Regions from separate parts of the Thermaerobacillus caldiproteolyticus genome, predicted to be linked through region 1. Evidence: riboswitches for the same ligand, from Rfam matches in the RefSeq annotation. Region 1 holds a riboswitch; the other holds the start of a gene.
The links. A riboswitch is a leader RNA that binds a small molecule or an ion and turns the genes downstream of it on or off. The one in region 1 is predicted to bind cobalamin.

Region 1 (4,017 bases):
CATGTTTGCTGATTATTTGGAGAGACGTTTACAAAAACAGTAATATCGCCGATATATACGCTGTTTCCTAAATTTAACTGATTTTTGAAGCGTCTTTCTTCTCGAAGGCCTAGTTTTTTATCGGCATGAATCGCTCGTCCGTTTGTTGTCGTAATGGTAAGGGGGTCCATTCGATCATTTGTTGCAGTAAATTTCTTGAATGCTAATACCAAACGAGGCGATGCGGCAGAGCCGTTGTTTCTTTTTACGCTGAATTTAGTAGGCGGAGAACGATTTCATTCTCTTCGGCTACTAAAATGTGGTTCCCTGATTTGCGCATATCTAGGATGCATGGTTGTTCACGCTCGACGGTCATTTAACGTGCGTCTGAAGATTGGTTCCTAATATCGTTTTCGTGTGTGCCAATATCCCTGCAGTGTCTTTTGGAACGGAAAGGGATGATTCTTTTTTGATATTAGAAAAAAATTGAGTGAAAGGAAGATTGACATGCAGATTCGTCATGTATCTCCTCATGATTACAACGATATTATTAGTGTGTTAAATGACTGGTGGGGCGGGAGACAAATGGTTGACATGCTGCCAAAGCTCTTTTTCATTCACTTTCAAAACACTAGTTTTGTTGCCATCGAGCAAGAACAAATTATAGGCTTTTTGATTGGTTTTGTTTCCCAAACATATCCAGAGGAAGCGTATATTCATTTTGTTGGAGTTCATCCGGATTACCGGAAGAGAAAAATTGCTTCAAGGTTGTATGAGCGGTTTTTCGAAACAGTAAAAGAAAAAGGTTGCCGGCTTGTACGTTGTGTTACTTCACCTGTCAATCGTACATCAATCGCTTTTCACTCTCGCATGGGGTTTGACATTGAAAAGGGAGATCAGGAAATCGAAGGAGTTTCTGTATTCACGAATTATGATGGCAGGGGAGGCCATCGAGTGCTATTCGTCAAACATTTACAGGATGGGGGAAGAAACGGGGATGAGCGTTCCGTTAGCGCTGGCTATCAAGCTGCGAAATGAAGGGCATTTAGAACAATCAAGAGAACTTCTTTTAGATTTGGTCAAACGTTATCCGAATGATGGTGAAATTCATTTTTATTGCGGGCAAGTACATGATTCGATGGGATTGGAAAAAGAAGCGGTTGAATTTTATGAAAAAGCGGTTCGTTTAGGACTGAAAGAAGAAAGTTTAAAAGATGCATTTGTTTGTTTAGGAAGCACTTATCGCGTTTTGGGTAAGTATGACGAATCATTGGAAGTTTTAACAAAAGCACAGCAACAGTTTCCCGATTATAGGCCGATCCAAATATTTTTAGCATTAACATTATATAGTCTGAAACGATATTCAGAATCGATGGAAATTGTGTTAAAAAATCTAATCGATACGACTGATGATGAAGAATTGCATAGTTACCAGAGAGCTCTAAAGTATTATGCCGACCATTTAGAGTGATAAAGGGCGTGGACTTTTTGTATAATTTGTTGAAGACAGGGCATAACTATCAATGAACAGACAAAAAAGGTATACCGAAGTGCAAATTCATGTCAACTGATTTCCCAAATTCCCTTACAGAAATTATTGAAATTGTCCTGCGGTGTCAGCTCACGTAGTACAGTCAAAGAAGTAACTCATGAAGTTAATTCATTGGGCTATAGCCAAGCGGTAAGGCAACGGACTTTGACTCCGTGATGCGCTGGTTCGAATCCAGCTAGCCCAGTTCCTATAAAGGCAAGCGAATGGCGCTTGGCCTTTTTCTTTTGTTTGGAAGGATTTTTGACAAAAGTGTCAAATGATATAAAAAACGGACATACAGGGAAGGGGATTGGTGTGAAAACAGCGGATTTATGCGACCAATTTTTCGAACAACTTCAAGTTTGTCAATTATCGCTACATTCTTACGGGGGGAAAAAGGAATTTTCTGGACCGATTGCCACTGTTGATGTATTCGAGGATAATGTGCTTGTGCGTCAAGCACTTGAAACGATTCCGAAAGGATCTGTCCTCGTTGTCGATGGAAAAGGATCACGAAGCTGCGCGTTATTGGGGGATCGGCTTGCGCAAATCGCCTGCGATCGCGGGCTGGCAGGTGTCATCATTCATGGCTGCATTCGCGACTCGGCTGAAATAGCGAAGATGCCGCTTGGGGTCATGGCTATCGGCACCTGTCCGGTGAAAAGCAAAAAAGAAGGAAAAGGAATGCGTGATGTTGTGCTCGAATTTGGCGGTGTGCGCTGGGAGCCGGGCGCTTATGTGTATGCCGACAGCGATGGGATCGTCATTTCGCAAACGAAGCTTTCTGAAGCAGAATGATGAAAAAAGTTGTTGACGTTTTTCGAAAATTTATAATACTATGGATAAGGAAGCTTGTTCCATTGAAAACTGAATGACTCGTCAAAGCAAGTAAGGTGCCTTTCTCATAAAGGGATAGGCTTAAAAGGGAAGCACGGTGAAAAGCCGTCACGGTACCCGCCACTGTGATGGGGAGTTTCATTGCATCATGTCACTGAAAGCAATTTTCGGGAAGACGCAATGAAATGAAGATCCTAAGTCAGGAGACCTGCCTTATTTGTTCAGACGGATACCTACGGGATTATAGGTAGACGTGCTGGGAAAAGTGTGCCTTTATATCGGTTTTTAACGGCTGGCTTATTATATGCATTTTTTCTGCACCTCTACGTATAGAGGTGCTTTTTTATTTGGACGAAAAAGGAGAGGAAAAAAGTGGCGACATGGAATTTAATCGGAATGAAACATCACGTTCTTATTTGCAATGGAGGCAGTTGTATGCGAAAAGGGGGTGAGGAAGTGACAACAGCGATTCGCTCGGAAATTGAGCGTTTGGGATTGGACAGCGAAGTACATACATCTCGAACACGCTGCAACGGCCGGTGTGAAGATGCCTGTGTTGTCATCGTCTACCCTGAAGGAGTATGGTACAAAGCCATGAACGCGGAAAAGGGAAGAGAACTTGTGCAAAAACATTTGCGAGATGGTCAGCTGTTAGAAGAGGTGATGACATATCGATATGATGCGAAAAACGGGTTGACGATGTCAGAGAAATCGACTGCCCCCATTGGTGTTTTGAAAGTTTCTAGAAAGTAGAAAGGTGAGAAAAATGAATAAATGGAAATTAGCACTTTTGGTATGTTGTTTGAGCATTTATTTTACATTTAGCAGCTCCACATCTACGTTTGCAATGCATATCATGGAGGGATTTTTACCGGTTAAGTGGGTTATTTTTTGGTGGATCATTTTTTTACCTTTTTTTATTTTAGGACTGCGTTCTTTATTGCGTGTGACGCGTAAAAATCCTGAATTGAAGTTGCTCATGGCTCTGTCCGGAGCATTCACCTTTGTTCTTTCGGCATTAAAAATTCCGTCTGTGACGGGAAGCAGTTCTCATCCAACAGGAGTTGGGTTAGGTGCTGTTTTGTTCGGTCCGCTTGCGATGACGGTAATGGGGAGCATTGTTTTACTGTTTCAGGCGCTGTTACTTGCTCATGGTGGGCTGACGACACTAGGTGCAAACGCTGTTTCTATGGCAGTTGTTGGTCCGTTGGTGGCTTACGGAATTTATTGCTTTGGTATGAAGACTAGTATTTCTCAACGTCTTATCATTTTCTTGGCTGCCTTTTTTTCTGATTTGGCGACCTATGTTGTCACATCATTTCAATTAGCATTAGCCTTCCCTGATGCTACTGGCGGAATTAGCGCTTCGTTTTTAAAGTTTGTAGGTATTTTCGCTATCACTCAAATACCACTTGCACTTACAGAAGGACTGTTAACCGTGATTGTTTGGAATTTCCTTTGTACGTATAGCCGCCATGAATTAGAACAATTGCGTAAAGGGGTGTAAAAATTGAAACGAAATGTCTTCCTTCTCCTTCTCGCTGTCATTCTTGTTGCAGCACCATTATCGTTTATTCGCCATTCTGAGTTCGGTGGCACCGATGATAAGGCAGAAAAAGCTATTCAAGCGATTGATCCAAAATATAAACCTTGGTTTGAAACGATATTTG
Region 2 (4,017 bases), 480 kb from region 1:
CGGTATATCTTTGCTGCTTCGACCATTACTTTTAAAGCAGCTATTGCTTCCTCCGCATTTCGCGTTTTTAATCCGCAGTCAGGATTTACCCAGAACTGATGATGGTCTAGTACTTGCAATGCCCGTTCTATATTTTCGCCAACTTCTTCGATTGTTGGAATGCGTGGGCTGTGGATGTCATAGACACCTAAACCGATTTCTCTTTCATACCGATAAATTTCAAAGGAATGAACGAGTTCTCCGTGGCTTCGTGAAGATTCTATTGAGATGACATCCGCGTCAAGAGCGTCAATGGCCTCGATGATATCTTCAAACTGAGAATAGCACATATGTGTATGAATTTGTGTTTCGGGCTGAACGGAACAAGTCGCTAAGCGAAATGCCTCAACGGCTGCTTCTAAATATCGTGTCCGCTTAGAGCGCTTCAACGGTAACCCTTCGCGTAATGCTGGCTCATCGACTTGAATCATGCCGATTCCGTTCTTTTCTAACGCCAGAACTTCTTCGCGAATTGCCAGAGCGAGCTGACGAAGAACATGAAATCGATCTATGTCGTTTCGTACGAACGACCAGTTTAAAATCGTCACAGGTCCTGTCAACATTCCTTTGACAGGTTTATGAGTTAATGTTTGCGCATACGCTGTTTCATCTACCGTCATTGGCTTGTTAAAAGCGACATCTCCGAAAATAATCGGGGGTCTTACACAACGAGAGCCATATGATTGCACCCATCCATTTGTCGTGCAAGCGATCCCGGTTAGCTTTTCGCCAAAAAATTCAACCATATCCGTTCGTTCAAACTCTCCGTGCACCAACACGTCAATATCTAGTTTCTCTTGAATATGGATCCAATTTTTGATTTCTTTACGGATAAATGATTGGTAGTGTTCTTCTGTCCATTCGCCTTTTTTCCATTTCAGACGAGCTTGACGAATTTCTTTCGTTTGTGGAAAACTACCGATTGTGGTTGTCGGTAGTACGGGCAAATTCCAGCGCTTCTTGTGATCATGTTTCCGTTTGGAATAGTCGATTCGTTTTGTCGGATATGTTTCGATATTCGCCAGCGCTTCTTGGACGCTTTGTACATTCCGGGATGAGGACATGACAAATGATTGATAATGGCGATCGTAATGTCGAAAATCGTCAATTGTCCGATCTCCTTTTACATATTGAGTAAGTTCGTATACCTCATCCAACTTTTCATCAGCAAACGCAAGTGCTTCTTTCAGCAGTGGCGGCAATGATTGTTCATGTTGAACTGTAACAGGAACGTGCAATAAGCTGCATGATGGCTGAATGATTAGGCGATCTACATCAATATAATGAGCGAGGTGATCGATGAAGTTTGCTTTTGCTTCAAGCGATGACTTCCATACATTTCGTCCATCAATGATTCCGGCAGCAAGAACTTTATCATCCGGGAACCCCCATTTTCTCATATGTGATACGTTTATGCCTTCGTCATGAACAAAATCTAAACCAATTCCGGCCACAGGCAATGATACGATTTCTTTATAATGAGAAATGCTTTCGTAATACGTTTGCAAAATAATGTGAAGAGAAGGAAGTGCCGCATGAAATGCATCGTATACGTCATGAAAGAAGCGAATGATCGTTTCATCTATATCCTGTACTAAAATCGGTTCGTCAATTTGAACCCATGATACTCCAGCCTCATACAATTCTTTTAACACTTGAATATAAATAGGAATTAAAGAAGACAGATGGGTTTTGAAATCGTTATGATCGTATTTTTTTGAAAGTAATAAAAATGTAATTGGACCTAACATAACTGGTTTTGTATCGATATTCAGTTCCTGTTTGGCTTCTTCGTAAAGATGCAACAGTCGGTTTTCTACCAAGATAGGAGTTGTGTTTTCAAGTTCAGGAACGATGTAATGATAGTTTGTGTTAAACCATTTCGTCATTTCCAATGCGCTTTGGTGTTTAGCTCCTCTGGCCATGGCGAAATATGTTTCCAATGAACCGCCGCTCATATGTTGGAATCTCGAAGGAATATATCCGAACATAAATGCCATATCAAGCATATGGTCGTACAATGAAAAATCACCAACAGGAATAAGATCAATTCCTTTTTTCATCTGTTTTTGTACATGACGAAGCCGAAGCCGCTTCATCGTGTCATACAATTCGGTTTCAGATATGGCTCCATTCCAAAATGATTCTAGTGTTTTTTTCCATTCACGGCGTTCACCAATTCGCGGATAACCAAGATTTGAACTAAAAACGGCCAATATGAGCACCTCCAAGTGAATTTATATCTCAACACAAATAAAAAATCCCTCTTTTCCGCAGTAAAGTAAGAGGGGTGAGAGATGACTAACTTGTGTTGAGATATGCAAAGTGCCCCAACATCATGATCCTCACTCCTCCCTATGACGCGTAGGTCGTAAGTGCATACAACAGGCAGGTCTCCTGACTTAGGATCATCGTTGGCTATCTCCTTCCCATTTCATACAAGAAACAGTGGATGATGATAGACAACTCCCCATTACAGTGGCGCGACCGTGTTGGATTTTCACCAAACTTCCCTTTTAAGCGACATAGAAGGGATTCCGACTATGTCACACCTGTTGCGTGAACTTGAACTATATGAAATTGATTTATGAAATTCAGAATAAGTGATTTTTTCTGTTTTTTCAACAAAAATTTTGTTTCAGCATTTTTCTTAAGCGGGACATTATTTCTAATCAAGGAATCAGCTCATGTTCTTTTCGGAATTGTAAATTGCTCAAGTACAGTAAATTGAATTTATCTTCTACAATCAAATGCATCTATATGCTGAGTCTAATGTTATTTAAGGATATAAAAAACTTTATTCAACAGGGGAGGGAGAGTTGAATGGATATAAAATTTTTAATTGACAAGTTTAATGATAATGATTATCATTATTTATGGTTTTGATAATTAATTTCATTTATAAAGGGGGGATAATTTGAAAAAGAGATTGTTGCTAGTATGTTCTCTCCTGCTCCTTTTGTTAATGGGAGCATGCGGTAATCAAGGGGGGCAAACTGCGTCTGGACACGAAAAACAGGCGAAGACAGAAGAAAAAGAAACAAGAACATATAAAATGGTGAATGGAAAAGAAGTTGAAATTCCCAAAAATCCAAAGAGAATTGTAACGGACTTATATTTAGGTGAAATTTTAGCTCTTGGAAAAAAACCTGTTGGGGCAACTGATTATGAGTTAAAAAACCCATTTCTTACAAAAGATCAGCTTTCTGGAATTAAAGATATTGGGACTCCTATTTCACTTGAAAAAGTTACAGAACTTAATCCAGATCTCATCATTACTTCAGATTCCGAAATATACGATAAGTTATCAAAAATTGCTCCAACAGTTCTCATTCCTTATGGTACATATAACAATGATGTTCGCGAAGATATAAGAGCATTTGGAAATCTTTTGGGCAAGAAAAAGGAAGCAGAGGAATGGATCAAGAGATTTGAGAAAAAAGCTGAAAAAGCTCGGGAAAAAATAGCAGGGGTCATTGGTAAAGATGAGACAGTAGGTATTTATGAATTGCATTCAAAAGATTTTTATGTGTTAGGTGCCAACTGGGGAAGAGGTGGACAAGTTCTCTATAATGCTCTTCAGCTGAATCCACCGAAAAAGGTTAAAGAAATGGTTAAAAAGGGAACACCGCCTAAGCAGATTTCGTTAGAAGTATTACCTGAATATGCTGCGGATCATATGTTTTTTACGGTATATGATACAGAGGATAGTGTAATCAATGAGATGAAGAACAGTCCCATCTTTAAAAATCTCGATGCTGTAAAAAACGGTCATTTCTATGAAATGGATTTAGACAAGATGTATTATTATGATCCTATTGCTATTGAAGGCCAAATCGATATTATCGTAGATACGCTGTTATCTCATAGCCAGAAATAATTCGAACTATAGTATTTTCAAAAGTAGACATAATATCCATGGCTGGACAAAGTTATATAACCAGCTGTGGAGAAAGTAGAAAATGAATGGACTTGTCA

Region 2: another riboswitch for cobalamin. It lies ahead of metE (5-methyltetrahydropteroyltriglutamate--homocysteine S-methyltransferase); the one in region 1 lies ahead of ISX45_RS05595 ((2Fe-2S) ferredoxin domain-containing protein).

Annotation. Positions count from the first base shown of each region.
Region 1 covers NZ_CP064060.1:1,130,964-1,134,980, forward strand. The annotation lists gene ISX45_RS05570 (hypothetical protein) at 1-43, shown strand, start outside; gene ISX45_RS05575 (GNAT family N-acetyltransferase) at 487-1,017, shown strand; gene ISX45_RS05580 (tetratricopeptide repeat protein) at 977-1,450, shown strand; tRNA gene ISX45_RS05585 (tRNA-Gln) at 1,644-1,715, shown strand; gene rraA (ribonuclease E activity regulator RraA) at 1,826-2,308, shown strand; cobalamin riboswitch at 2,385-2,577, shown strand; gene ISX45_RS05595 ((2Fe-2S) ferredoxin domain-containing protein) at 2,720-3,100, shown strand; gene ISX45_RS05600 (energy-coupling factor ABC transporter permease) at 3,114-3,854, shown strand; gene ISX45_RS05605 (energy-coupling factor ABC transporter substrate-binding protein) at 3,858-4,017, shown strand, end outside.
Region 2 covers NZ_CP064060.1:1,608,094-1,612,110, reverse strand. The annotation lists gene metE (5-methyltetrahydropteroyltriglutamate--homocysteine S-methyltransferase) at 1-2,255, opposite strand, end outside; cobalamin riboswitch at 2,410-2,610, opposite strand; gene ISX45_RS07875 (iron-hydroxamate ABC transporter substrate-binding protein) at 2,957-3,919, shown strand.